Regions from separate parts of the Sphingopyxis sp. GC21 genome, predicted to be linked through region 2. Evidence: predicted binding sites of a transcription regulator. Region 2 holds the regulator's gene; each other region holds the start of a gene.
The links. The regulator LexA, encoded in region 2, represses DNA repair genes until DNA is damaged. The targets are predictions, from matches to a motif close to GTTCCNCNCTTGTTCT.
Positions count from the first base shown of each region.

Region 1 (7,382 bases), 150 kb from region 2:
GCGCGGCGGTCAGCGCCATGGTCGCGCAGAATATCGGCGCTGCAAAGTGGAACCGCGTCACCACGATCACCAACGGCGGCATCGCCATCAACCTGATGATGACCGGGGTGCTGATCGCGCTGCTGTTGCTTTTCGACCGCGCTGCGCTCGCCCTTTTCCTCGGCGGCGATACCGCGGCAATCGATGCCGCGCGCCATATCCAGTTGCTCGCGACCTGGACCTTCCTGCCCTTCGGCACGACGATCGTGCTGATCGGAACGCTCCGCGCCAACGGATCGGTCGTGCCACCGCTCGTCATCCTGTTCCTGTCGATGTTCCCGATCCGCCTCGGCATCTATTATCTGGGTTACCCGGCGCTCGGCGGCGATGCGATCTGGTGGAGCTTTCCGCTCTCCTCGTTCGCGTCGCTGACGATGGCGTGGATCGTCTATCGCCGCGGCAACTGGCGCCGCACGCTGCCGCAACCCCGCGTCGCCTGACCGGCCGCGTTTCGACCAAAAGGCGCGCGGCTTCGACTGACGCAGCGCGCGCACCTAGTTTTTTGCGCCATATTCGCGCAAAAGCGACGGCAATGAACATGACCATCCGCAAAGAGACGCTGCGCGACCAGCGTGCGCACATGCTGGCCGCATCGCCGGGCTGGCGCGCGTCGGACGCCCGCGTCAATCCCCGCGTCGCGATCGGTTCGATCATCGCGATGTGGCTGATCTATTTCCTGATCACGACCGGGCTGGCCTTGCTGGCCGGGGCCGCCGAGCAATGGGGTGCGATCGGCCGCCGCGCGATCGTCGTCATCGCCGGTATCCTGTGCACCTTCACCCTCTATCAGCTGATCCAGCGGGTTCAGCCGAAAAGCTTTGGCGCGCGGCTTGCCGTCGCGATGGGCGCCGCTGTGCCGCTTGTCGTCATTTACGCGAGCATCAATCTGCTCGTCTTCTTCTACTGGTTTCCATCAGGCGATACCCAGAAGATCATCGAAGAGGTGCAGTCCAAATTCCCCATTGCCTGGGAAACGGTGCTGATCCTCGACAGCTCGATCCGCTGGTATTTCTTCTTCGCGGTATGGGCAGCGCTCTATGTCGCCTTCGGCTATGCCAACGAAATGCGCGCGGTCGAGCGCCGCGCCAACAGCTACCGGGTCGAGGCGCAGGCGGCGCAGCTGCGCGCGCTCCACTATCAGGTGAACCCGCACTTCCTGTTCAACACGCTCAATTCGCTGTCGACGCTCGTCATGCGCGGATCGCAGGCGGAGGCCGAGACGATGATCATGAATCTGTCGTCCTTCCTGCGATCGAGCCTCGCGATCGATCCCGAACAGCTCGTCAGCCTCGACGAGGAAATGGCGCTCCAGCGCCTTTATCTCCAGATCGAGCAGGCGCGCTTTCCCGACCGCCTGCAGGTCGAGGTGACGATGCCGAAAGCGCTGGAGAATGCGCGCGTTCCCGTGCTGATCCTGCAACCGATCATCGAAAATGCGATCAAATATGGCGTTGCTCCCAGCAAGGGAAGGATTGCGATCCGCCTGTCGGCGAGCAGCGAATATGGGCTGCTCGTGATCCGGATCGAAAATGACATCGACCCCGCCGCACCGACCCCCGAATCGGGCACCGGCCTCGGGCTCGGCAACGTCCGCGAACGGCTGATCACACGCTACGGCCCGGTGGCAGGCTGCGAATGGGGACGGTCGGACAGCGGCGGCTTCGCGGTATCGCTGTGGCTGCCGATCGCGGGCGAAGGACACTGACATGCTGCAGACGCTGCGCACCCTGATCGTCGATGACGAGCCGCTGGCGATCGAACGGCTTCAGATTCTGGCGGGGCAGCAGGACGGGGTTTCGCTCGTCGGTACCGCCAGCGACGGCGCATCGGCGCTGCGCATGGTCGAGGCGCTCGCGCCCGATCTGTTGCTTTGCGATATCGCCATGCCCGACCTCGACGGGCTGGAGGTGGCGACCGCGCTCGAAAAGCTCGATTGTCCGCCAGCCATCGTCTTCGTCACGGCGTTCGATCGCTATGCTGTCGCAGCCTTCGACGTCGCCGCAGTCGATTATCTGCTCAAGCCGGTATCACCCGATCGCCTCGCCAAAGCCCTCGCGCGCGTTCGCGAATGGCGCAGCGCCGGGCGAGCCGCCCCGCCGAAGAGCCGGTGGATCAACGAATTCTGGGTCCAGAACCGCGGCGAAATGCTGCGCATCGATGCGGCGCAAGTCGATCTGATCGAGGCCGAACGCGACTATATGCGCCTCTATGTCGGCAGCCGCAGCTGGCTAATTCATCAGACGATCAAATCATTGGAAGAGCGGATGAACCCCGATCAGTTCATGCGCATTCACCGGTCCAAAATGGTCCGGCGCGACGGCATCGTCGGCCTCAAGCATCATGGCGACGGCGCGTGGAGTGTGGACCTGGGCGAAGGCGGCCAACACCGGATCGGTCGCACTTACCTGCACGACGTAAAGGCGATCATGCACGGCGCATGACCGCCTCTACCGCCGGTTAGCGGACGGCAACCTCCGCCGGACGTTCAAGTGCCAATTTCATATCGCTGCCACCGAACAACGCCGCCATCTGCGGTTCGGCGCTGCGACGCGCATGGACAATGCAGTCGCGTTCCTGCGCCCGCTGAGACAGCGTCGCTCGGGGATCGGTACGACACATGCCGCGAATGGCGATGCGTACGCGCGTTTCCAGCCGAGCGCGGCCCTTGACGCTGCTCAGATTGAGATCGCCGTACGGCACGATGACCGTCGGCGCATCATCGGTATCCGCGACGCGCGCCTCGGCGGCAGTCGCGACCGGGGCGGCGGCGCCTGCCGACAATGCAGCGGCGCCTGTCATGAGCAAATATTTGGCAATACGGTGTGACATGGGAGAGTCCTCTCATCCGTTATGGGATGCGGGACACGCTGCGCCGTAACCGGGGAAGTCTGGTCGCCTCGCATCCCGCAACCCACGGAATGCGCCAATTTTTCGCGCCATTCATACGCGCTTCGATCAGCCCCAGCGACGAGTCGATTGAAAGATGAAGCGCCTACAAAGGGCGACCAACGGACGAACGGAAGCGCGCCAATAAAAAGGGGCCCCGACCTGTCGTCGGAGCCCCTTTAATCTCACGGGATCGCGTGCCGATTGGCAGCACTATTCCTTGGGCTGCGGCTTGGCACAGCGGCTGGTGTCGCCCGCCTTGCATGCCGCGACATCGGCTTCCCATTTTTGGCGTTCTTCGGCGGCCATCGCCGCGACGCGAGCCTTTTCCGCTTCATAAGCGGCGGTTTCGTCGGCATATTTCGCCTGCGCAGCGGCCGCCTGCTCGGCGATCGCAGCCTTTTGCTGCTCATATTGCGAAACGCTCTGCTGATAGCGCGCGGTTTCGGCATCGGCCTTCGCGAGCTGCTCGGCATTCAGCTTCGCGGTATCCGCGCGTTCCTGAGCGGTCGTGCCGTCTGGCAGCTTCTGAGCCATCGCCGGCGCGGAACTCATCAGCGCCGCGACGACCGCGGCGGCAAAAATCGATCTGGTCATCAAGAAATCTCCTTAAACCGAGCTCCCTGCCCGTCCAACGCTTTGCCGCAAGTTGCGTTCCGCGACCAGCGGCATTGCGCGGAGGGGATAAAAGGGCGCCGCCGGTTTACCAAATGCGCGTGCGATCCTCGGGCTTCAGATAATATTTGGTCCCCGGCGCGACGTTGAACGCCTTGTACCAGGCATCGACGTTGCGCAGCGGACCGATGATGCGCCAGCGCGCCGGGCTGTGCGGGTCGCTCGCTACCTGCTGCTTGGTCGCATCCTCGCGCGCCTTGTCACGCCACGCCTGCGCAAAGGCGAGGAAGAAGCGCTGATCGCCGGTCAGCCCGTCGATCACTGGCGCTTCCTTGCCGTTCAGCGACCGGTGATAGGCGTCATAGGCGACCTCGAGCCCCGCAAGGTCGGCGAGATTCTCGCCCATCGTCAGATCGGGGTTGATGAACGCACCCGGCGCCGCCTCATAGGTCGCATATTGCGCGCCGAAGCCCTTGGCCTGCGCATCGAAGCGCGCGGCATCTTCCTTGGTCCACCAGTCGCGCACGGCGCCGCTCGCATCGATCTTGCGCCCCTGATCGTCGAAACCATGAGTGATTTCATGGCCGATCACGGCGCCGATCGCGCCATAGTTGACCGCATCGTCGACCGTCTCGCTGAAATAGGGCGCCTGCAGAATACCGGCCGGGAAAACGATCTTGTTTTCAAGCCCGCCGTTGTAGGCGTTCACTTCCTGCGCGTTCATCGACCATTTCTTGCGGTCGACCGGCTTGTCCAGGTCGGCGAGCTGATAGGCATATTCGAACGCCGCGCTGCGCTTCACATTGCCGTAGAGGTCGGCGGGATCGATCTTGAGCCCCGAATAGTCGCGCCACTTGTCGGGGTAGCCGACCATCACGTCCATCTTGTCCAGCTTGGCGAGCGCGGCTTCCTTGGTGGCGGGCGCCATCCAGCTGTTGCCGCGGATGCGGTCGCCCATCGCCAGCTTCAGATTGGCGACGAGCGTTTCCATCTTCGCCTTGGCACTCGGCGGGAAATATTGCTTCGCATATTCCTCGCCAACCAGCTCGCCCAGGCTGCTATCGACAAGGCGCAGCCCGCGCTTCCAGCGCGGCCGCATCTCGGTCACGCCGCTCAGCGCCTTCGAGAATTCGAAGCGGCTGTCGACCCAGTCGTCGGACAGATAATTGGCCGCATTGTCGGCGACATGGAATTCCTGCCACAGCTTCAGCGTGTCGAGCGGCGTCTTGCCATAGAGCGCTGCGATGTCGCGGATCGCGGTATTTTCGTTGACGATGATGCGCTTCTGCGCCGGAATGTCGGCGCCCGCGAACCAGGCGCTCCAGTCGAGCCCGGGCGCATAGGCGGCCAGCGCCTCCGACGACATCGGGTTGTTGATCTTGCCCAGATCGCGGCGCTCGGCGATCGCCCAGCTCACCTTGGCGATCTCGGTCTCGAACGCCAGCACCGCATCGGCGGCCTTTTCGGGATCGGGGTTACCGATCATCTTCATCGTCCGCGCGATATAGGCGCGATAGGCCTCACGCTGCGGCTTGAAGCTCTCGTTCAGATAATAATCGCGGTCGGGAAGCCCGATCCCGCCCTGCCCGAGCCACAGCACGTTGACCGTCGGCGTGTCGGGATCGGCATAGGGGCCGCCGCCCACGATCGAGGCGCCGAAGCTTCCCTGCGACGCGCCCATGAAGCGCGCCATTTCGCTCTTGTCCTTGATCGCCGCGACGGCAGCGATGTCGGCCATCAGCGGCTTGGTGCCCAATTGTGCGACGCGCTTTTCGTCCATGAAGCTTTGATAAAGCCCGCCGACCTGACTGGTCGCGGGTGCGCCGATGACGAGCTGGCGGAGCTGACGCTGCGTCAGATTATAGACAGCGTAATCGACGCCGGCCGATGCCTGATCGGCCGGAATTTCGGTGCGCGCGAACCATGCGCCATTGGCATATTTGTCGAAATCGTCGCCCGGCTTTACTGACGTGTCGCGCGCGCCCAGATCGACGCCCCAGCTTCCGAAGGTCAGCGGCTTGAGCGACCCGTCTTCGGCGCCGGCCGCAGCATCGGTCGCAGCGACCAAGGAAGCGTCGGCGCCAGCATTGCGGGCCAGAACAGGTGCTGCGATCAGCGCGGCGGCGATAGCGACGGCAGCGGTGCCGCCCAAAAACATCTTCATTCCCCAGTCTCCTACCCCCGCGCACGGTTCAAGGGCCGATCCGCCGCAGGCCATGGCGACTTGTCCGCCCGCGCCAATCGCAGGTCAAGCAAGATGCAGGCCGCTGGTCGAACGCACTCGTTCGTTGGTGGAATCGCCGCCCCGTTGCGCGCAAAGCAGCCGCTTCCTATCTAGGCGTTCGAGCGAGCGGCGCCCTCTTGCGCGGCCGGAACAAATCTGGAACATACCCTCCCCATGAGTCTCACCCATATTTCGGTGCGCGGCGCGCGCGAGCATAATCTGAAGGGCGTCGACGTCGATCTGCCGCGCGATGCGCTGATCGTCATCACCGGCCTGTCGGGCAGCGGCAAGTCGAGCCTCGCCTTCGACACCATCTATGCCGAGGGTCAGCGGCGCTATGTCGAGAGCCTGTCGGCCTATGCGCGCCAGTTCCTGGAAATGATGCAGAAGCCCGACGTCGAACATATCGACGGGCTGTCGCCGGCGATCAGCATCGAACAGAAGACGACGAGCCGTAACCCGCGCTCGACGGTGGCCACCGTCACGGAAATCTATGACTATATGCGCCTGCTGTGGGCGCGTGTCGGCATTCCCTATTCGCCCGCAACGGGCGAGCCGATCTCGGCGCAGACGGTCAGCCAGATGGTCGATCGGGTGATGGACCTGCCCGAGGGCACGCGCGCCTATCTGCTCGCGCCCGTCGTGCGCGGGCGCAAGGGCGAATATAAGAAGGAACTCGCGCAGTGGCAGAAGGACGGCTTCACCCGCGTCCGCATCGACGGCGAGTTTTACGAGATCGAGGACGCCCCGGCGCTCGACAAGAAATACAAGCATGACATCGAGGTCGTGGTCGATCGCATCGTCGTACGCGAGGGGATCGCGACGCGGCTTGCCGACAGTTTCGAGACGGCGCTGAAACTCGCCGAAGGGCTCGCCTATGTCGACCTTGCCGACGGCGACGTTCCGGGGCGCGACGGCGAAGTCGGCGGCGCCATGAAAGGCGCCGGCATCCCGGCCAACCGCATCATCTTTTCCGAGAAATTTTCCTGCCCCGTTTCGGGCTTCACGATCGCCGAGATCGAACCGCGGCTGTTCAGCTTCAACGCGCCGCAGGGCGCCTGTCCCGCATGCGACGGGCTCGGCGAACGGCTGGAATTCGACCCCGAACTCGTCGTTCCCAACCATGCGCTCAGCCTGAAAAAAGGCGCCGTCGTGCCGTGGGCGAAATCGAACCCGCCCTCGCCCTATTATATGCAGGTGCTTGAAAGCCTGGGCAAAGCCTATGGATTCGGCCTCGACACGCCGTGGCAGGATCTGCCCGGCGAGGTGCAGCTCATTATTCTTTATGGCAGCGGCGGCAAACCGGTCGAGCTGACCTTCAAGGACGGCCGGCGCACCTATACGACGCACAAGGCGTTCGAGGGCGTGATCGGCAACCTCAACCGCCGGATGCTCCAGACCGAAAGCGCGTGGATGCGCGAGGAACTGGGCAAATATCAGACCGCACAGCCATGCGAGACGTGCCACGGCGCGCGCCTGCGTCCCGAACCGCTCGCGGTAAAGATCGCGGGCGAGGACATCAGCATGTCCGCGCAGCGCTCGGTCGCCGACGCGCTAGCCTGGTTCAGCACGCTCGACGAGAAGCTCAATGATCAGCAGCGCCAGATCGCCAAGGCGA
Region 1 covers NZ_CP095845.1:776,257-783,638, reverse strand. Annotated here, with positions in the region: gene MU856_RS03730 (MATE family efflux transporter) at 1-479, shown strand, start outside; gene MU856_RS03725 (sensor histidine kinase) at 578-1,744, shown strand; gene MU856_RS03720 (LytR/AlgR family response regulator transcription factor) at 1,746-2,480, shown strand; gene MU856_RS03715 (UrcA family protein) at 2,497-2,868, opposite strand; gene MU856_RS03710 (hypothetical protein) at 3,139-3,522, opposite strand; gene MU856_RS03705 (M13 family metallopeptidase) at 3,629-5,704, opposite strand; gene uvrA (excinuclease ABC subunit UvrA) at 5,939-7,382, shown strand, end outside.
Region 1: uvrA (excinuclease ABC subunit UvrA) is a predicted target of LexA. The motif match lies at 5,912-5,927, and genes of this name have one in related genera.

Region 2 (7,382 bases):
CGCGGGTCGAAGCCGATCGCTTCCGCCGCCCGACCACCCCGGTCGATCTCGCCGCCATCGTCCGCCATACGCTCGCCCAGATGAAGGACAGTGCGGAGGCGCGGCCGCAGGACATTGTCGATCGCCTCGGCGACGCTGCACAGCCGGTGCTGGGCGACGCGGCGCAGCTCGGCCAGCTCGTCCACAATATCGTCTCCAACGCGATGAAATACGGCCGCCCCGGCACCCCGGTGACGGTCGAACTGACGCGCGAAGGCCGCCGCGTCCGTCTGTCGGTCCAGGACGAAGGCGAAGGGATCGCGCCCGATCACCTCCCGCGCCTCACCGAACGCTTCTACCGCGTAGACGAAGCGCGCAGCCGCTCGGTCGGCGGCACCGGGCTGGGGCTGGCGATCGTCAAGCACATCAGCGAACGGCATAACGGCCAGCTCGATATTCAAAGCGAAGTTGGTAAGGGCACACGCGTGTCCGTGTCCTTCCCGCTGTCCGAAGCGCACTGACAAAGGACCGCATCGATGACGAACCGACCAACACATCTCGACGAAAGCGGCGCGGCGCATATGGTCGATGTCGGCGCGAAGGCCGCGACCGGTCGGCGTGCCGTCGCCGGCGGCCGCATCACGATGACGCCCGAAGCGCTCGCCGCGATCCGCGCTGGCGACGCGCCCAAGGGCGATGTGCTGTCGACCGCGCGCATCGCCGGCATCATGGCGGCCAAGCGAACCGCCGAGCTGATCCCGCTCTGCCACCCGCTGGCACTGACCAGCGTCGCCGTGGACTTCGACTGGGAGGCCGATGGCATTTCGGTCCGTGCGACCGCCGCGACGACCGGGCCGACGGGGGTCGAGATGGAGGCGCTAACTGCCGCGTCCGTCGCATTGCTGACGCTCTACGACATGGCGAAGGCGCTCGACCGGGCCATGGTAATCGGCGATATCCGCCTGCTCGAAAAGAGCGGCGGCCGGTCGGGCGACTGGCGCGCCGCATGAGCGCGCTGCTCGCGGTCGAAGAGGCCCAGGCGCGGCTGCTGGCGCTGAAGCCGCCGCTCGGCGCCGACAATATCGGCGTGGCGCAATGCGCCGGGCGCTATCTTGCACAGGACGTCGTCGCTGGGCGCGACCAGCCCGCCGCGGCGCTGTCGGCGATGGACGGCTATGCGATCCGCTTTGCCGATCTGCCCGGTCCGTGGACGATCGCCGGCGAAGTCGCCGCCGGCACCGCGCCCGCCCACGCGCTCGGCCCCGGCGAAGCGATCCGCATCTTCACCGGCGCGATGCTGCCGGCCAATGCCGATACCGTGGTGGTGCAAGAGGATGTCATCGCCGATGGCGCGCGCCTGACGCTCACCGGCGATGGCCCCGCGTCGCGTGGACGCCATGTCCGCGCCCGGGCAAGCGATTTTGCAGCGGGAGCGCATTTGCTCACGGCGGGATGTCTCCTCTCTCCCGGCGCGCTCGCCGCCGCCATCATGGGCGGTGCGGGCGACCTGATCGTCGGGGGACGCCCGCGCGTCGCGATCCTGACGACAGGCGACGAACTGGTCGCGCCCGGGCGTGCGCTCGCGCCCGGTCAGATACCCGACAGCAACGGCACGATGCTCGCCGCGATGCTCGCCGCCGAACCCGCCGACGTCACGCTGCCGCTGCGCGCGCGCGACGATCGCGGCGTTCTCGCCAATATATTGGGCGATATGGCGCGGCGGCACGATGTCATCGTTACCGTTGGCGGCGCGTCGGTGGGCGATCACGACCATGTCCGCGGCGCGCTCGACGATGCGGGCGGGCAGCTCGATTTCTGGAAGATCGCGATGCGCCCCGGCAAGCCGCTGATCGCCGGCCGGATCGGCGACGCGATCCTGCTCGGCCTGCCGGGCAATCCGTCCTCGGCGTTCGTGACCACGACGCTCTTTCTGCTACCGCTCGTCCGCTACCTTGCCGGGGCGGCCGCGCCGTTGCCGGAGGTCAGCCAGGCCCCCCTCGCGGTTCCACTCGGGCCCGGCGGGGCAAGGCGCGATTATCTGCGCGCGCGCCTCGACAAGGGACTGCTCACCCCCTGCGACGGACAGGACAGCGGCCAGACGCAACCGCTGATCTCTGCCAACGCGCTGATCGTCCGCGATATCGGCGCAGCACCCCGCGCGGCGGGGGAGCTTGCAAACTATATCGCGATCGCTTGACAAGTTCCGGTCTGTTCCACTATCGTTCCCCTTATGTCCAGCAACGCCATAATGGAGAACGACCGATGTTGACCGCGAAGCAGCACGAACTGCTCCACTTCATCCAGGAACGGCTCGACGCCAGCGGCATCTCGCCGTCGTTCGAGGAAATGAAGGAGGCGCTGGGCCTCAAGTCGAAATCGGGCATCCACCGGCTGATCAGCGCGCTCGAGGAACGCGGCTTCCTGCGCCGCCTGCCCAATCGTGCGCGTGCGCTCGAAGTGTTGAAGCTGCCCGATGCGGCCAAGCCCAAAACGCGGAGCGACAGTGACAATGTGGTGCCGCTGCGCAAGCCCGCACCGGCGCTGAAGCCCATCGCCGCGAACGACATTATCGAAGTGCCGCTGCACGGCAAGATTGCCGCCGGCGTCCCGATCGAGGCGTTTGAGGATTATAACCGGCTCGCCGTTCCCGCCGCGTTGCTCGGCGCGGGCGAACATTATGCGCTCGAAGTATCGGGCGACTCGATGGTCGAGGCGGGGATTTTCGACGGCGATTATGCGCTGATCCAGAAGGCGAGTACCGCGCGCGAGGGCGATATCGTCGTCGCGCTCGTCGACGGACAGGACGCAACGCTCAAATATTTCCACCGCGAAGGCCGGATGGTGCGCCTCGATCCCGCCAACAGCGCCTATGAACCGCAGCGTTACGAAGCCGATCGCGTTATGGTGCAAGGTCGGCTGTCGGGACTGCTTCGTCGTTACCACTAAGCTCGTGCGGGCGACGCCATGGATGCGTATCGCCCGCGCGCAGCGCCGAAACGAGCCGCGGCTTTGTGCCCAGATAGAGCACAAGGCCGCCGCTTTGTTCCAGCGTATCGCGGTCGATCGTCAGCCAGCGCGCGACGCATTCGCGCGGTAGCCAGCGTTCGCTGATGACCACATCGGCGGCGGCGCAGGCGGCCGCCATCTCCTCACCCGCGATCCGGTCGCGCCGTGCGCGGCGAGGATGACGCGCGGCGCATCGCCTCTGCCCTGTGTCCAGCGGCAGAAATCGCGATTGCAATCGACATGGTCGAGATCGCCGAGCGCAACGAGCGGCGTGTCGATCCCCGCCGCTTCGGCCATCGCGTCGCGTACGAAATCGCCGGCACGATCGCGCAGCATGGCATAGCCGCCGCCCGGCACGGCGGCCGCGATATGCCGCCCGTCGCCGGTCACGAGCAGGTCGGGGCGCGGCTGTGCGAGCAGCACCGCCATCCCCGCCATGGCGCAAAGAAGCCCGATCCATTGCGCCGCGGTCGGCAAAGCGACCCACAGCGCGATCCCCGCGCCGAAGGCCACGGGAAGCCAGAGCGGCAGCCGCTCGCACTCGGTCTCCAGGCGCCTCTCGAGCGCCGCCGGCAAGGCGCCGAACCATGAAAGCGTTTGCGCGGCAATGGGCGTTTGAAGCGTGCTTGTCGCCATGCTAGGGGCAGCCCCGAAATCCGCCGCGGTCCCTGTTCGCGGCCGGCAGCCTGAGTGAAAGAGGCCAGAGTGGCAACCGAAAACAAAACCGAATTGGCAAAAGCGACCCCCGAAGCGACGGGCGCCGCCGTCGTCACCCGCTTCGCCCCCTCCCCCACGGGATATCTGCACATCGGCGGCGCGCGGACCGCGCTGTTCAACTGGCTTTTCGCACGCCATCACGGGGGCAAGTTCCTGCTGCGGATCGAGGATACCGACCGCGCACGCTCGACCGACGCCGCGATCGACGCGATTCTCGACGGGATGCAGTGGCTCGACCTCGATTGGGACGGCGAGACCGTCTATCAGTTCGCGCGCGCGGCACGCCATGCCGAGGTTGCACACGAGCTGCTCACCAAAGGCGCGGCCTATCGCTGCTATCTGACGCAGGATGAACTCGCCGCGATGCGCGCCGAAGCGCAGGAAAAGCGCATCCCCTTCCGCGTCCGCAGCCCGTGGCGCGACCGGGACGACGGCGATCCCGCCGCGCCGCACGTCCTCCGCCTGCGCGCGCCGCAGGACGGTGCGGTGACGATCCACGACCGCGTGCAGGGCGAGGTGACGGTCCAGAATGCCGAGCTCGACGATTTCATCCTGCTCCGCAGCGACGGCACCCCGACCTATATGCTCAGCGTCGTCGTCGACGATAACGACATGGGGATCACCCATGTCATCCGCGGCGACGATCACCTGAACAACGCCTTCCGCCAACTCGCGCTGATCCGTGCAATGGCGTGGCGCGAGCCGGTTTATGCGCACGTCCCGCTGATCCACGGCGCCGATGGCGCAAAGCTGTCGAAACGCCACGGCGCGCTCGGCGTCGATGCTTATCGCGACGAGCTTGGCTATCTGCCCGAGGCGGTGAACAATTATCTGCTCCGCCTCGGCTGGGGGCATGGCGATGCCGAAATCATCAGCCGCGAGCAGGCGGTCGAATGGTTCGATCTTGCGAATGTCGGCCGCTCGCCGTCGCGCTTCGATTTCAAGAAGCTCGAGAATCTGAACGGTCATTATATCCGCGAGGCCGACGATGCCCGGCTTGCGGGCCTGGTGGCGCCGCGCATCGAGACGCTGGTCGGCCGCGCGCTCGACAGCGACGACCGCGCATTGCTGGCGCGCGCGATGGACGTGCTCAAGCCGCGCGCCAAGACGCTGGACGAGATTGCCGAGGGCGCCGTCTTCCTGTTTGCTGTGCGTCCGCTGGCGGTCGAAGAGAAAGCTGCCGCGCTAATCGCCGAAGCCCCGGAAGGCTTGCTGGCGAATGTCACCGACCGCCTGCGCGCGCTCGGCGACTGGTCGCACGATGCCATCGAGGCGGCGGTGCGCGAGACGAGCGAGTCGGCCGGAGTTGGCCTTGGCAAGCTGGCTCAACCGCTGCGCGCCGCGCTGACCGGCCGCACCGTTTCTCCGGGCATTTTCGACGTCTTGCTGCTATTGGGGCGCGACGAGAGCCTGGCGCGACTTGACGCAGCGCACAATTATCCGGCAGGGGCGTAGCCACTCACTCTCCCGCCCGCAGATCAGGGGAAAAAATATGACCGACCAGACCGCGAAAATCACCCTGGGCGACAAGATTGTCGAGAGTCCGGTGCTGAAGGGCACCGTCGGCCCCGACGTCGTCGACATCCGCAAATTCTACGGCCAGACCGGCGCCTTCACCTATGATCCGGGCTTCACCTCGACCGCGAGCTGCGAGTCGAAGCTGACCTATATCGACGGCGACGAAGGCGTCCTGCTCCACCGCGGTTATGCGATCGGCGATCTTGCCGAACATTCGACCTTCATGGAGGTCGCCTATCTGCTCCTGAACGGCGAATTGCCGAGCGGCGACGAGCTGGCGAAGTTCGATACCACGATCACGCGCCACACGATGCTGCACGAACAGCTTGCGACCTTCTATCGCGGCTTCCGCCGCGACGCGCACCCGATGGCGATCATGTGCGGCGTCGTTGGCGCGCTGTCGGCCTTTTATCATGATTCGACCGAAATCCACGATCCGCACCAGCGCATGATCGCGAGCCACCGCCTGATCGCCAAGATGCCGACGATCGCGGCGATGGCCTATAAATATTCGGTGGGTCAACCCTTCATCTATCCGCAAAACGACCTCAGCTACACGCATAATTTCCTGCGCATGACCTTCGGCGTTCCGGCCGAGGAATATGAGGTTGATCCGGCGGTCGTCCGCGCGCTCGACCGCATCTTCATCCTGCATGCCGACCATGAGCAGAATGCGTCGACTTCGACCGTTCGCCTTGCGGGTTCGTCGGGCGCCAATCCCTTCGCGTGCATCGCGGCGGGCATCGCCTGCCTGTGGGGACCGGCGCATGGCGGGGCCAACGAAGCCGCGCTCAACATGCTGCGCGAAATCGGCCGCCCCGAACGCATCCCCGAATATATCGCGCGCGCGAAGGACAAGGATGACCCGTTCCGCCTGATGGGCTTCGGCCACCGCGTGTACAAGAATTACGACCCGCGTGCGACGGTGATGCAGAAAACCGTGCGCGAGGTGTTCACCGCGCTCAAGGTCAACGATCCGGTCTTCGACGTCGCGCTGCAGCTTGAGGAAATGGCTCTCAACGACGATTATTTCGTCGAAAAGAAGCTCTTCCCCAATGTCGACTTCTATTCGGGCGTCATCCTGTCGGCGATCGGCTTCCCGACCACGATGTTCACCGCGTTGTTCGCGCTCGCCCGTACCGTCGGCTGGGTCGCGCAGTGGAACGAGATGATCTCGGACCCCGCGCAGAAGATCGGCCGCCCACGCCAGCTCTACACCGGCCCGACGCAGCGCGCCTACGTCCCGGTCGACAAGCGCTGAGGACGGACCGGGAGCCTGTCCCGGTTCAGAATCGATTGCAGAAAGGGGCCGCATGTGCGGTCCCTTTTTTGTGCGCCCGCCAGAGCGGAGCCGTCAATCGATGCGCTCCAGAAGCTCGGCAAGCTTGCCGAACATCGCGTCGATCTCCGCCTTTTCGACGATCAGCGGCGGCGACAGCGCGATGATGTCGCCCGTCGCGCGGACCAGAAGCCCATTGTCGAAGGCGGCGTGGAACAACTCCATCGCCCGCGCCGTCGGGGCGCCGGGTCGCGGTTCGAGCTCAATGCCGGCGACAAGCCCGATCGAGCGGATGTCGATGATGTGGCGCCGCCCCTTCAGCCTGTGCGCCGCATCCTCCCAATAGCCGGCGAGTTCGTTCGCCCGTTCGAACAGCCCCTCGCGCGCATAAAGATCGAGCGTCGCGAGCCCCGCCGCGCTCGCAAGCGGATGGCCCGAATAAGTATAGCCGTGGAACAGCTCGATCCCGCCCGGCACGCTTTCGATCACCGCGTCGTGCAGCTCGCTCTTCACCGCGACCGCGCCCATCGGCACCGCCGCGTTCGTGAGCCCTTTCGCCATGGTGATGATATCGGGGGTCACCCCCCACGCCTCGGCAGCGGTCGCCGCGCCGACCCGGCCGAATGCTGTAATTACCTCGTCGAAGATCAGGATGATGCCATGCCGGTCGCAGATCTCGCGCAGCCGCTGGAGATAACCGGCCGGGGGAATCAGCACGCCGGTGGATCCCGCCATCGGCTCGACGATCACCGCCGCGATCGTTTCGGCGCCATGCAGGTCGACGAGCCGCTGAAGGTCGTCGGCGAGTTCGGCGCCGTGTGCCGGGAAACCGCGCGTAAAGGCGTTGCGCGCCAGATCGTGCGTGTGCCGCAGATGATCGGTT
Region 2 covers NZ_CP095845.1:929,626-937,007, reverse strand. Annotated here, with positions in the region: gene MU856_RS04430 (sensor histidine kinase) at 1-500, shown strand, start outside; gene moaC (cyclic pyranopterin monophosphate synthase MoaC) at 516-989, shown strand; gene MU856_RS04420 (molybdopterin molybdotransferase MoeA) at 986-2,176, shown strand; gene lexA (transcriptional repressor LexA) at 2,242-2,925, shown strand; gene MU856_RS04410 (hypothetical protein) at 3,046-3,621, opposite strand; gene gltX (glutamate--tRNA ligase) at 3,691-5,157, shown strand; gene MU856_RS04400 (citrate synthase) at 5,195-6,481, shown strand; gene MU856_RS04395 (aspartate aminotransferase family protein) at 6,575-7,382, opposite strand, start outside.

Region 3 (7,382 bases), 1.5 Mb from region 2:
CCCGGCAGTGCCCGTGAGCGTTCCGTTCGAAGTAAAATCGATGCCTGCAGCCTCGCCAATGGCGGTGATGACGACGCCGTCGCTCCCGGTCGCATCGGCCAGATCGACGTCGATCGCACCACTCGCAGGCCCTCCGACGATCTCGACGCCGCGGCCTTCGCGGCCTTCGACGAGGCCCGATGCGCTCAGGGTCAGCGCTCCCTGCCCCAGATTGCGGATCACTATGCCGGCGCGGCCTTCGACGCCGGCCACTCCGGCGATGATATCGCCCGCACTTCCGCCGGTGGTGATGTTCATGCCATTGCCGCTCGTCGCAGCCTCTTGCGGGCGCACATTATTACTGCGTATCTGCTGCTCGGCGGTGACGATAGTCTGCCCCCGCCCCTGATTGCTGATCGCGATCCCCGTGGCGCCCGAGGTAAGGCTACCGCGCACGGTGACGACGATGTCGTTTGCCGCCGCGCCATTGCCGACGCTGATGCCCTGGCGGCTTGCGACATTGAGCGTGCCATTGACGGTGATGTTCGTCGAGGCGCCACCGGCATTGCTTACGTTGATGCCGCCGCCCGCCCCCGAAATATCGTTCGCGACGATCACGAGATCGCCGCCGGCGCCTTGGACGCTATGGAGGCCGAGAATCGCGAAGCCTTCGCTCCCGGTCGCCTGGACGGTTCCGGTCGAGGTGATGCGGATCGCACCGGTGCCGCCGCGGTTTTCAACCCCGATGCCCGACGAACCGCCCGCGGCATTGTTCGAGATCACCTCGGCATCGCCGCCGCTGCCGGCAAGCGCGACGATCGTGATGCCGGTCAAAGCGCCCGTGACCGTGCCGGTCGCCTCAACGAGCACCCCGCCGGTTCCCAGATTGTTGGTAATGATCCCGGCGCGGCCCCCGCCGGTAACGTCGCCAGCGGTCCGGATTTCGATCCGCGACGCCCCCCCGCCGTTGCCGACGGCGATTCCGTCATAGCCCCGACCGATGATGGTCGATGCGTTGCTATCATTATAGATCAGCGACCCCGTGCCCGACATCACCAGTCCATTGTCCGGACTGTCGATGCTGAAGCCCGGCTCGGTGGTCACCGTCAACGAACCACCGTTGTTTAGCGTCTGCTGGGCATCATTGTCGCCCGAACAGCTGATAATGTTGTTGGGCGCGACGACGCATTGGGCTGCGGCGGGCTGCACCAGAACCAGGGCGAGCACCGCGCTGCTACCGAGCAAGAGCGCGCGGTGACGCAGCACCGGATTGGCTGTGGAGATCATGAGTCGTACCTCGAGGCTGGAAGGACAGATGCGACCAGCGAGCTACGTCTCTCACGCGCCGTCCGGTCGGTCTCCTGACTGCCGCGATTTGGCCGACCAGACCTAGTTGCAAGCTGTTGCAATTAGTGGATTCGGGTGGCGACGGGACTGGATCCGCGATCCCATCGATGCTGTACGGGCGTTCAACCGATTTGGTTTGCTTTCAGGCCTTTGCCCTTTGCTGCCTATGCTGCGAACGGGTCAGGGCTTTTCGAGGCTGCGGCTCGATATCGAGCGTGTCGCGGTGCGCAATCGTACGTAGCCCCGGTCGCTCGCGCTCTCGCGCGGGACGATTCTCACCGCTCCTATGCCGCATTCAACGTTCTGACATCCGAGCCACGGGACCGCTTGCGAACTGAATGGCGGCATTCGCTACGAAAATTCGCCGTGGAAAGGGCGAGATGCGGGCGCAAAGCTCCCCTGCAAAAGCGGCGACCCCAAAGGAGTCGCCGCAGGAGAATGGAGGAGCCCTCCATTTGGGTCGCGGAACGCGCAATAGTCGAGCCGAAATCAAACGCCAGCGGATTCAGGCTTCCGTAACGGAATCTTGCAGCGTGGTGCCATCAGGCAACACATTGTTTTCGGCGCAACCAACTCGGGTACGAGATTGATCGGGGAGAGATTATCCCGCCGCGCGACAGTTTGCCTCAAGCTCGGCAATGCGCTCCGAACAGATTTCATGAACAGCCCGGCCGAGTTCCTCGACACGTGCCGCAAGCCACAGCAGGTCCGCTTCGCTGATCCGATAATGTTTCGAGTAGCGGGCCTTCACATAGGCTTCCTTGAGCTTCTCGAAGCGAGCGCGATCGGCCTTCAGCTCACGCGGCCACGCGTCGACGAGACGCATATCGAGCCGCTCGGCCTGCGTCCGCAGAAAGCCGAGATTGTGAACGTGGGGCGAATAGAAAGTGCACACCAACAGAACGCAATGATAAAGGCTCTCCGCCGCTTGATGAAGAACGAATGATGCCTGCTTGAAGACACCTTCGGCGCGTCCTGCCTCATGCATTTTGAAGAAAGCGTTTGCCTGAGGAAACCACTCCTCGAAATATTCCTTCGCCATCGCCAACGCCTGGTCAGGCGTCTTCGGCTTCGGCTGATGCAAGGCCTTGTCGTCGGCCTCGTAAAGCGCAATCCCGTCGCGCGCGACGTCCATGAAGAAATAGCGCCCGTGCGCGAGCCCGTCGTTCACCTCCTGCAGCGTATGAACGATGAAATTCACCGGTGTCTTGAGGGTCCGGTCGATCAGAAGTTCCCGGGTCAGCCGGTCGTCAAGCTTCGACCAGACATCGACCTTGTCGATGAGCCGCTTGTCGCTGACGATGATGAGCAGGTCGAAGTCCGAGCGATAGCCTTTCGCCGTGTGCGGTTCGTCGACCCAGCCGCCGCGCGCATAGCTGCCGTAGAGGATGATCTTGTCGATCCGCCCCTTCTTCTTCCAGCTCATCGTGCCGAGCGCCAATGCATCCTCGAATTCTTCGAAGATGATCGCCTTCACGCGCTCGAGCTCGCGCTGCTTGTTGGCCGGGAGATGGTCGAGATCGTTCCGCATCGCTCCTTTCTTCTGTGGGCACATGCTTGCCCGATGGCAAGCGCGGTCATGTCCAGATCGACACCTGATGCCGGATCCCGGATACGAAAATCCCAGACAGGGATGCCGAACGCCCGTGCCTTGTCGACGAGATTGTCCCGGATGCCGGTGCCGGAGAAGACGATGAGCCCGGTGGGCATGGCGTCGATCAGCCACTCGTTGGCTTGAAGGGCGCGGCTTTGCGATCGCGGTCCGGTCGGGGCGGAATGCCCCTGCGGGATTTTGCGCGCGTCGGCTCAGCAGGCGGCGGCGCGCCGGTCGGGGCCGCGCCGTGGCGGAAGACCATGTCGGCATGGCGGACATGCACGCGGACTTGCCAAAATGTTCTTCCTATGTTCTCATTGATGCATGGACAGAATCGATACCGCCCGAGTCGCCGAAACACTGCTCACTGCGCCCGGCTGGGCGCGCGTGGGCCTTACCGCACCCACCCGCCATGTCCGCGTCGAGGCAGCATTCGAGCTGGCGCGCGCGATCGCAGAAAGCTTGGGCGAGAATGGCGAGCCCGCGCATATCGACCAGCTCGGGCTGTCGCTGTGACGTGGGCGGCTGGACCAAAGACGGGCAGCGGCGCGCCACACATTTATTCGAAGCGGCGGCCTGGTATCAGGCGGTCAGGCCCGTTTGCCGCTGCGGGCATGGCGCAAGCTTCGATCCCTATGGCCTCTGGTGGCTGTTCCAGCGCAAGATGTGGGACGATGATCTTAGGCGCGCCCGCGAGAAATTCTGGTGCGCGCGCTGCAAGGCGCGAACGGGCAAGCGTATACGCCCGGTCCGGCTCGACCTGGTCGAGCCTGGCAAGGACGACATTCGGCTGCCGATGCCCGACGAGCGCGAATGGAAGCGCGCGCTGAGCCGTTTCCGCGCCTAGCCAGCGAAAGGCAGACCGATGGATATAGAAGGCGACGACGCCCTCATCGGCATCGGCAGGTCGCATCGCGTGATGATCTGGGACGGTGTGCGCGAGCGCGAGAAGGAGCTCCACTGGGGTTTGCCTTCGCGCGATCCCGATGTCATCCAGATTCCGCTGCTCAAGTCCGAGACTGCGATCATCGATCGGCCCTGTCTGCTGCTTGCCGATGCCTTCGGATTGGTGAAGCAGGGCAAGACAATCTATTCGGCCAGCCTGATCGGCGAACCGTTGATGGGCATCGCGGCGGTCTGGCGACCGGAGAACCGCGAATGGCCGGGCAGTTTCGCGGCGCTCACCGTCGCTGCCTACGACGATCTCGCACCTTATAAGGACCGCCATGTGGCGGTGGTTCACCCCGAGGATCTTTTCGACTGGCTCGAGCGCGCGCGACCGCCGCTGGACATGTTGCGCCGCTTCCCCAAGAATAGCTTCAGAATCGCGCCGCCGATCCAGCAGAGCTTCGGGGCTCTGCTGGGGGCAGCCTGACCGTGAGCCGTCCCTGACCTGGAGCCGTCAATGTGCAATCTGGTGACGCTGAACAGCTCGGTTGACGAAGTGGCATCCTATTTCAGGGCGCGCCGGCCGCAGGCCACCAATGTCTCGCCAGGCGACGTCTATCCCGGCGGTCAGGGTTTCGTGGTCCGCCAGGACGGCGGCGAGCGCGTCCTGCAGGCGATGACCTGGGGCTTTCCGGTGCGGCTCAAGCATATGAAGCCCACGAGCAAGCCGAAACCCGTCAACAATGCCCGCGACGACAAGCTGATGTCCTTCTGGCGTCCCTGGTTTACCAACCCGGCGCATCGCTGCCTCATTCCCTTCACCTCCTTCGCCGAAGCCGAAGGCGAGAAAGGACGCATGACGCGGACGTGGATCAGCGTCACCGACCAGCCGCTCGCCGCCTGGGCGGGTCTCTGGCGTCCGAGCGATGAATGGGGCGATTGCTATACGGGCGTGATGGTCGATGCGACCGAGGAATTGTTTCATATTCACGACCGCATGCCCGTGATTCTGCACCCCGAAGATCATGAAGCCTGGCTCCAGGCGCCTGCCGAAGAGGCGATGGCGCTGGTCGCCAAATTTCCCGCAGACCGCCTCGCCGTCGAGCGGACCGACGTGCCATGGTTCAGCCGCAAGGCCCCGCCGGCTGAGGCGCCAAACCTCTTTCCGTGATGCGGTTCCGATGACCGATAAACCCAGGTGGAAGCGTCGCGCCGTTGCTATCGAGTTCTGGCTCGCCGCGGTGATCGTGGCGGGCTCCTTCATCGCTGGAATTATCGGCGCGGTTCGGTCGCTCACCGGCGACTGACTGCATAGCTCGCGCAGCGGGGACATCGCATCGCATGGCCGTCAGGCCAATGACATGTCAAAATGGTCCCATCTTCTACTTGCACAGGCTTTACGTCACTTCTCGGGACGTTAGACCGTTGGAACCGATAGATCGCCGCGCCGAGGCAGCGAAGACTGCCGTCCGGCGCGCGATATCAGGACCCGTCGGTGACTTGTCCCAATCTCGCGCGTCCCGGAGAGGAACCGGCGGCGCTCGACCCCAGGGAGCGGATCGCGGGCAGCCGGGTCGGGAACGCGCCAGCGGCCGATTATCGACGTGAAGCAGTTTTATTTGACAGAGGAACTCGCCCGGGAAATTTCAGGCGCCGGGCATGAAGACCATCTTTTTTCGGCGCTCGCGAAAGCCGCAGACCGTATGGGTTTTGACCATTTCGCACTCGCCTTCGAACGACGCGGCGGCGATAACGCGTCAATCCTTGTCCATAATTATCCCGAGGCCTGGGCGCGGATTTATATCGGCCTCGACCTCCGCTCAACCGACCCGATCCGGCGCGCCGGCGAGCGATCGCTCACCGGCTTCGAATGGCGCAATGTCGACCATTTTATTCCGCTGTCGCGCGGCGATCGGCAATTTCTCAGCGTCGCGCGAGAGAGCGGCGTCGGCGACGGATTCACCGTTCCGCGTCATCTGCCCGGCGAGGCGAGCGGATCCTGCTCTTTTGCCGTGAAGCCGCGCGCCGACACGCCCGGCCATATGCTCCATGTCGCAGAGATCATCGGTGCCGTCGCGATCGCGAAGGCGCGCGAGCTCGTCGGCGCGGCGCCTCTGAGAGGACGTTCCATCCTCACCGAGCGGCAGCGCGAATGCGTGCTCTGGTCGGCGCGCGGCAAGACCGCGGGCGAGATCGCAGACATTCTCGGGATCAGCGAGGAGACGGTGGTGCGCCACCTCAAGATGGCGCGCGATCGCTATTCGGTCCATTGCCGCTCGATGCTGATCCTTTGTGCATTGTTCGACGGTCTGATTGGCTTCTCCGACATCTACGACTGGTGGCGCCCCGACTGATCCGGCGGTCCAATCGCAAAAGGCTTGCCCATAAATGGGAATAGCCGCCCCGCGGGATTGGTGGTCTGAAATGAGCTTCCAGCAACAAAGGACATTTCATGACCGATCAATCCCCGCGGGCGCCAACTGCGCCCGGCGACGCGGCGCTGCGCGCCATGTTCGCCGCCCGCAAACACGTGTTCATCGACCGGTTAAAATGGGATCTTCCTGCCCTTGACGACCGCTTCGAGCTCGACCAGTTCGATAATCCGCAGGCCCGATATCTTATCCTTCTCGATCCCGACGATCTGCGTCACCGTGCATCGGCGCGATTGCTGCCCACGACATCGCCGCATCTTCTCGGCAACATCTACCCGCACCTCTGTCCGGACGGCGCGCCCTCTGACGAGAGCATCTGGGAGGTCAGCCGCTTCTGCCTCGACCCGGCGCAAACGGCGGCAGAGCGTCTCGACGCGCGCAATCAGCTCGTCAGCGCCCTTGCGGACCATGCCCTTCACAGCGGCATCCGCGAATATGTCGGGATCGCCGACACGCGCTGGTTCGCGAAGATCAGCAGCTTCGGCTGGTCCTGCCGCGCGTTCGGCCCTGCGCGGCCCGACGGGGCATGCCCGATCCTCGCGTTCGGCATCCGGATCGATGAGGACACGCTTCCCGGGCTGCAGCGGACGGGAACATGGGCGCCGCTCGGGCTCAGACTCGAAAGCGGGGAGCTCGCACCATGAGAAGGGCTATCAACCACGCCGCCCTTGGGCGCCTCGTCAGCGAGCTCCGCCGCGACGGATATTGCATCCTGCATGGGGCCGCGCCCGCGCCTGTGCACGCCCTCGCGAAGGATCTCGAGCCGGTCTTTGCCGAAACGCCCTTTTGCCAGGGCGACTTCTACGGACGGCGAACGAAGCGGTTCGGCAGCCTGTTGCGGCGCTCGCGGCACATGGCCGATCTGGTGCTCGACCCTCTCGTTCTGCCCGCCGTCGAGGTGATCCTTGGAACGGGATGCGAACGCATCCAGCTCAACCTCACGCAGGCGATCGAGATCCACCCCGGTGAAGTGCGGCAGTTTCCGCATCGCGATCAGGACATGTGGCGCGGGGCAGACGGCAGCCAGGAATATCTGGTCAATGTCCTCTGGCCCCTGACGCCCTTCACCAGGGACAATGGCGCGACCGAAATCTATCCGGGAAGCCATGGCGTCAGCGGTATGGCCAAAGAGGATACCGGCC
Region 3 covers NZ_CP095845.1:3,270,712-3,278,093, forward strand. Annotated here, with positions in the region: gene MU856_RS15755 (autotransporter outer membrane beta-barrel domain-containing protein) at 1-1,266, opposite strand, end outside; gene MU856_RS15760 (nucleotidyltransferase and HEPN domain-containing protein) at 1,928-2,857, opposite strand; gene MU856_RS15765 (DUF6771 family protein) at 3,245-3,436, shown strand; gene MU856_RS15770 (hypothetical protein) at 3,438-3,767, shown strand; gene MU856_RS15775 (hypothetical protein) at 3,786-4,295, shown strand; gene MU856_RS15780 (SOS response-associated peptidase) at 4,326-4,979, shown strand; gene MU856_RS15785 (hypothetical protein) at 4,990-5,115, shown strand; gene MU856_RS15790 (helix-turn-helix transcriptional regulator) at 5,413-6,162, shown strand; gene MU856_RS15795 (acyl-homoserine-lactone synthase) at 6,261-6,884, shown strand; gene MU856_RS15800 (phytanoyl-CoA dioxygenase family protein) at 6,881-7,382, shown strand, end outside.
Region 3: MU856_RS15765 (DUF6771 family protein) is a predicted target of LexA. The motif match lies at 3,220-3,235, and genes of this name have one in related genera.

Region 4 (7,382 bases), 1.1 Mb from region 2:
AATATTCCGATCGGCGTCGCGATGACTTTCCTGTCCAACCCCGCGACGACGCCGCTGCTGATCGCCGCGGCGGTTTGGCTCGGCAATGATCTGTTCGGGCTGCATGCGAATGTCGCGACCTTCTCGATCATGATCGACAATGGCGCATCGGTCGGCGAATGGGCGCGGTGGCTGTTGTCCGACGCTGCGCCGGCTCTCATCGCGGGCCTGTTCGTAATCTCGGTCGTCACCGCGGTGGTCGGCTTCCTGCTCGCGGCGGTAATCTGGGACAATTGGATCCGCCTGCGCTGGCGGCGCAAATTGCGCCGCGCGCGCGACCAACGACTTGAGTCATCGACGAGCGACACGGCGGCCGGTTGATCGCAGGCCGCCAGCTTTTATAGCTGTCTCCATCGCAGGATCCGCGCCATTCACGGTGCGGAGAATCATGTCCTGCCCGTCAACCTGGGGATAATCATGACACGTATGACGCATTCTTCGCGCCTGATGGCGACCGCCGCGCTGGGCGCGATACTGTTCGGCATGGCGCCGGCGGTTTCGGTTTCGGCCAAGGAGCAGGCCGCCGCCTCGGCCAAGGCCGACAAGCCCGAAATCGGCGATTTCGGCTTCGACACGACCGGCATGGACAAGAGCGTGCTGCCCGGCAACGACTTCTACGCCTATGCCAATGGCACCTGGGCCAAGAACACCGCGATCCCGGCGGACAAGTCCAACTATGGCATGTTCACCGCGCTTGCCGATCTGTCGCAAAAGCGCACGCAGGAGATTCTCGAAGCGGCGAAGGGCGATCCGAGCAGCATGATCGGACGCGCCTATGCCTCCTATCTCGATTCGGCGTCGGTCGAGGCGAAGGGGCTTGCCCCGATCCAGCCGTGGCTCGCGAAGATCCGCACCGTCGACAAACCGGGCCTTGCCGCGTTGCTCGCCGAAGCCGACCGCAACGGCGTCTCGCACTTCTTCGGCGGCTATGTCGGGCAGGACGACAAGAATCCCGACGTCTACATCTACACGATGTTCCAGGGCGGCCTCGGCATGCCCGATCGCGACTTCTACCTGAAGGACAATGAGCGCAACGCCAAGCTGCAGGCGGCTTACCTCAAGCATCTGGAAAATGTCCTGACGCTGGCAGGCGAACAGGACGCCGCGGCGCGGGCGCAGGCAGTCTATGCCTTCGAAAAGCAGATCGCGACGGTCCATTGGGACAAGAATGACAGCAGCGACGCCACCAAGGTCTATAACAAGATGACGCTTGCCGAACTGGAAAAGGCGGCGCCGGGCTTCGACTGGACGACCTTTGTTCGCGGCATCGGCGTCAAGGAAGACGCGCTGCTCGTGTCGCAGCCGAGCGCCTTCACCGGCGAGGCGAAGCTGATTGCCGACGCGCCGATCGGCGTGCTGCGCGACGCGCTGCTCGTCCGCAGCCTCGACGGCTTTTCGGACGTGCTGCCCGATGCGGTCGCGAAGGAAGCCTTCTCCTTCTATGGCACCGCGCTGTCGGGAACGCCGCAGATGCAGGAGCGCTGGAAGCGCGCGGTCGATTTCACGACCGGCAATCTGGGTGAAGCGGTCGGCAAGGATTATGTCGCGAAATATTTCCCGCCAGAAACCAAGGCGGAAATGGACAAGCTGGTCAAGAATGTCATCGCGGCGCTCGGCCACCGCATCGACAATCTTGCGTGGATGCAGCCCGAAACTAAGGTGAAGGCGAAGAAGAAGCTGGCCAATTTCACGACCAAGATCGGCTATCCCGATCGCTGGAAGGATTATGGATCGCTGGAGATCCGGGCCGACGACCTGTTTGGTAACGCGCTGCGCGCCAACCAGTGGCAGCATGACGACAATATCAGCCGTCTCGGCGGTCCGATCCGGCGCTGGGAATGGGGCATGACCCCGATGACGGTCAATGCCTACGCCAATTTCGGCATGAACGAGATCGTCTTCCCGGCCGCAATCCTGCAGCCGCCCTTCTTCGATCCGAAGGCCGACCCCGCAATCAACTATGGCGGCATCGGCGCGGTGATCGGCCATGAGATCAGCCACCATTTCGACGACCAGGGTTCGAAATATGACGAAACCGGCAAACTCGCCGACTGGTGGACGCCCGAGGATGTGAAGGCGTTCGAAGCAGCGAGCAAGGCGCTCGTCGCGCAATATGACGCCTATGAAGTGCTGCCGGGCGAGCATCTCGACGGCACCTTCACGCTGGGTGAGAATATCGGCGATCTCGCCGGCCTCAACATCGCCTATGACGCTTACAAGGCGTCGCTGGGCGGCAAGGAGGCGCCGGTGATCGACGGGCTGACCGGCGACCAGCGCTTTTTCCTCGGCTGGGCGCAGGTATGGCGGCGCAACTATCGCGAACAGAATCTGTCGCAGCGCATTTCGACCGATCCGCATTCGCCCTCGATCCAGCGGACTTGGGTCTCGCGCAATCTTGACCCTTGGTATAAGGCCTATCAGGTTAAGCCGGGCCAGACGCTCTATCTGGATCCGAAGGATCGTGTTCGCATCTGGTGATGCGCTGACTGGGAAAGTGTGAATTGACCGCGCAGAGCCTGCCTTCCGCTGATACCGATTTCAGCAGGGGGGTGGGCGCTGCCGGTCCGCTTTCCGCAATTCAAGGGCTTTCCCGGATCGACCTTGCGCTGCTCGGCGGCCTCGCGCTGGTGTCGGTCGGGCTGTTGTTCTGGGCCACCGGCGACGCGGTGCTTGCCGCCGGTTTCCTTGCCGGACTCGCGCTCGCGGCGGGCGGCATGATCCTCGCGCGGCGTCTGTTTCCGGCGGCCGCGGTGGGCGAGGCGGCGCCGACCGATTGGTCGATGCTGCGCGCCGCGGTCAATCATGACGATATTGCGATTGCGATCACCGACCGGGCCGGACGCCTCGTCTGTGCGAACGACCTGTTCGCGACATGGATGGGCGGCTTCGTCACGCCGCCGGGCCTGCCGCTCGAAGGGCGCGGCGCCGAGCTGCTCAAAAATGCGGGCCGGACCGCGTGGCGCGAAGGTGAGGGCGGGGTCGATGAAATCGCAGTCGGGCCCTTGCAACTTCGTGCACAAGTGCTGCGATCGGGGCAGGCCGAAGACTATCTCATCTGGCGCTTTTCGGCCCATGAACGGCTCGATCTGGCAGGAGAGATCGTCCGCCACCTCGACGGACCCGCAGGGCGCACGTTGGCGCAGGCGGGGGTGATGGCGGCGCTGGTCAGTGCCGAGGGCCGGTTGCGCGTTGCCAATCAGGCATTTCTTTTGCGCGCGCTCGGCGAAGAGGATGCGCTGCATTATGCGGGGCGCGATGTCGCCGGAATGTTGCGGCTCGATGATGCCGGCGCGCTCTATTTTGCGCGTGAGGGCGATCGGGCAACGCCGGTGCGGATGCTGCAAATCCCGCTGACGCCGGCCGATACGCACGGGCCGATGCTGCTCGCCATGCTCGACGAGGAGATCGGACCCGCCGATCGCGGCACCGCGCAAAGCTATATCGAAACGCTGCTGTCACTGCTGCCCTTCGGGCTTGCGCTCGTCGATCGCGACGGGCGCTTTCTGTACATGAACCGCGCTTTCATGCGCGCCGCGGGCGTCGCCGATGGCAAGAGGCCGCGCTACCCCGGCGATCTTGTGGTCGGCGAGGACAAGGGACCACTCGCCGACATGATCCGCCGTCACAGCAGCGGGCAGCAGGTCGGCGGCGATCTGTCGATCCGGCTGGCCGGACAAGGCGACGAACCGGTGTCGATGCGCGTCGTCGGCGTGCGCGGGCTGGGCGAGGCGGCGGTTCTGCTTAGCCTCAAGGATTCGAGCGAAGAGTCGCGCCTCAAGCGGCAGGTGGCGCAGGCATCGAAGATGCAGGCGGTCGGCCAGCTTGCGGGCGGCGTCGCGCATGATTTCAACAATATCCTGACCGCGGTGCTCGGAAGCTGCGATCTGATGCTGATGCGGCACACGCCGGGCGACAGCGACTATGACGATATTCAGCAAATCCGCAGCAACGCCAACCGCGCGGCGAGCCTGACGCGGCAGTTGCTCGCCTTTTCGCGCCAGCAGACGTTGCGGCCGCAGATATTGCAGCTTCCCGACGTGATTTCGGAAGTGTCGCATCTGCTCAAGCGGCTGATCGGCGATACGGTGCAATTGTCGGTGCATCATGGCCGCGGGCTGGGTGCGGTGCGCGCCGACCCCGGGCAGCTAGAGCAGGTCATCATCAACCTTGCGGTCAATGCGCGCGACGCGATGCCCGGCGGCGGGACGTTGACGATCGAAACCTATCCCGTTTCCGCCGCTGAAGTTCGCCAGATGGGCAATGAATTCATGCCGCCCGCCGATTACAGCGCGCTGAAGGTCGGCGATACGGGGACCGGCATTCCGGCCGAAGTGCTGCCTAAAATTTTCGAACCCTTTTTCACGACCAAAGATGTCGGCAAGGGGACAGGGCTGGGACTGTCGACGGTCTATGGCATCATCAAACAATCGGCGGGCTTTATCTTTGCCGACAGCAAACCGGGCGCGGGGACCAGCTTCACCATTTACCTGCCGGTCCACCGAGCCGAAAGCGGCGTGCCGGCAACGCCGCCGCCGGCTGCGAAGGCGAAGAAAAGCCAGTGGGGCACCGGTACCATCCTTCTCGTCGAGGACGAGGATATGGTGCGGGCCGTCGCCGAACGGGCGCTGACCCGCGCGGGTTATACGGTCGTTACCGCTTCGCAGGGCGAAGAGGGGCTTGAACGCTTCGCCGCGATGGACAAGATTGACCTGGTGATCAGCGACGTTGTGATGCCGACGATGGACGGGCCGACGATGGTCCGCGCGATGCGCGCCAAGCGGGCGAACCTGCCGGTGCTGTTCATGTCGGGCTATGCCGAGGAGCAGTTGCGCCAGTCGATCAACATCGATGATGTCGCCTTCCTGCCCAAGCCCTTCTCGGTTGCGCAGCTTGCAGAAGCAGTATCGATGGCGCTCGACGATGCGGCGCATAGGGTGGGTCATGGCTGAAGACAGGTTGATCCTGCTTGTCGAAGACGATGTCCTGATCGGCATGATGCTCGTCGATATGTTCGACGCGCTCGGCTATCCCGAACCGGCGCAGGCGACGACCAACGAGGAAGCGCTCGCGGTAGTCGCGTCGCAGCCGGTGGCGGGCGCACTCGTCGATATCAACCTGGGCGACGAAAAGGGATGGCCGGTCGCCGATGCGCTGGCGGAGCGGGGGATTCCCTTTGCCTTCACGTCAGGCGGCGGCGACGTGATTCCCGCGCCGCATGCGAACCGCAAGCTGGTGACGAAGCCGTTCCGTATCGCCGAAATCGAGGCCGTTCTGGATGGTTTTTTCGGGGAATAGCGCGCGCCTCGCCGATAGCGCAAAAATATTTGTTCTCCACTTGTTCCTATAGAACAAATAGCGTACACAGCTCTGGCGTTGCGGTGGTTCTGCCTTCGCTCTAGAGCTGGAAAGGAACGGTCATGGCCGGACAATTATCACTCGTCGAATCGGGGAAATCAGTGAACAGCACAGACAGGCAGAAGGCGCTCGACGCCGCACTCGCGCAGATCGATCGCGCGTTCGGCAAGGGCTCGGTGATGAAGCTCGGATCGAAGGAAGCGATGCAGGTCGAGGCGGTCTCGACCGGATCGCTCGGGCTCGACATCGCGCTCGGCGTCGGCGGTCTGCCGCGTGGCCGCGTTATCGAAATCTACGGTCCCGAAAGCTCGGGCAAGACCACCCTCGCGCTGCATTGCATCGCCGAAGCGCAGAAGACCGGCGGAACCGCGGCTTTCGTCGATGCCGAACATGCGCTCGATCCCGTCTATGCGAAGAAGCTGGGCGTAAACATTGACGAGCTGATCGTGTCGCAGCCCGATACGGGCGAACAGGCGCTTGAAATCGTCGATACGCTGGTGCGCTCGAATGCGATCGACGTGCTCGTCGTCGACTCGGTCGCGGCGCTCGTCCCGCGCGCCGAAATCGAAGGCGAGATGGGCGACAGCCATGTCGGCCTTCAGGCGCGCCTGATGTCGCAGAGCTTGCGCAAACTCACCGGCTCGATCAGCCGTTCGCGCTGCATGGTGATCTTCATCAACCAGCTGCGCATGAAGATCGGCGTGATGTACGGCAATCCCGAGACGACGACGGGCGGCAATGCGCTCAAATTCTACGCCTCGGTCCGCCTCGATATCCGCCGCACCGGCCAGATCAAGGACCGCGACGAAATCGTCGGCAACACCACGCGTGTCAAAGTCGTCAAGAACAAGGTCGCGCCCCCGTTCAAGCAGGTCGAATTCGACATCATGTACGGGCAGGGCATTTCGAAGATCGGCGAAATTCTCGACCTCGGGGTCAAGGCCGGTCTCGTCGAAAAATCGGGCGCCTGGTTCAGCTATGATTCGATCCGCATCGGTCAGGGCCGCGAAAATGCGAAGAATTTCCTGACCGAAAATCCCGAACTGATGGAACGGCTCGAAAAGGCGATCCGCAGCCGCACCGATGCGGTGGCCGAAGAGATGATGACCGGCCCCGACGCGGACGACGACGATATCTAATCCGGATCCGGCGAGCCGTCGCAATACGGCTCGCCGGCGAACGGCGGCGGGTCCGTGCCTCTCCGGCACGCCTCCTTGGATCTGCCCGACCCCTCTCTTGGCAGGTCGGCCCGGCCGCCGTTGACCATGCCGCCGCTGACCATGCTGGCGGGGGCGTGTACCGCATCCCGGCTTGCGTGTTCAGGGGCAAGGACTACACAGGCTCGATGCCCGCGATCCGCCTTTTCGGTTTGCCGACCGACGTCAACAGTAGTTTCGAACGCGGCGCGGCGGGCGGGTCTGCGGCGATCCGTGCGGCGCTGCGCAGCGATCGCGGCAATATGGCAAGCGAGCTCGGTCCCGAAATCGGCACGGATATCGCCTTCACTGACGATGGCGACCTGCCGCTGACCGAGCATGTCGCACACGACGATGCCGCGATCCGGCGCCATGTCGCGATGCTGCACGAGGATGGCGAAATTCCGCTCGCGCTCGGCGGCGATCATGCGGTGACATTTCCGCTCGTCGAAGCCGCCGCCGCTTGTTTCGGTCCGCTCAACATCCTGCACATCGACGCGCATCCCGACTTGTACGACGACTTCGGCGGCAATCCGCGCAGCCATGCGTCGCCCTTTGCCCGGATATGCGAAGCGGGCCTTGCCGCGCGGTTGGTCCAGGTCGGTATCCGCACGTTGAATCGCCATTGCGCCACACAAGCCGATCGCTTCGGCGTCGAGATCGTCCCGATGGCGGGCTTGGTTCCCGAAGCGGTGCCGGTGCTGAGCGGCCCGCTCTATATCTCGATCGACCTCGACGGGCTCGATCCGTCGGCGGCGCCCGGCGTCGCGCATCCCGAGCCCGGCGGGCTGA
Region 4 covers NZ_CP095845.1:2,072,287-2,079,668, reverse strand. Annotated here, with positions in the region: gene MU856_RS10010 (DUF2062 domain-containing protein) at 1-360, shown strand, start outside; gene MU856_RS10005 (M13 family metallopeptidase) at 466-2,517, shown strand; gene MU856_RS10000 (response regulator) at 2,589-4,988, shown strand; gene MU856_RS09995 (response regulator) at 4,981-5,334, shown strand; gene recA (recombinase RecA) at 5,457-6,533, shown strand; gene MU856_RS09985 (agmatinase family protein) at 6,740-7,382, shown strand, end outside.
Region 4: recA (recombinase RecA) is a predicted target of LexA. The motif match lies at 5,366-5,381, and genes of this name have one in related genera.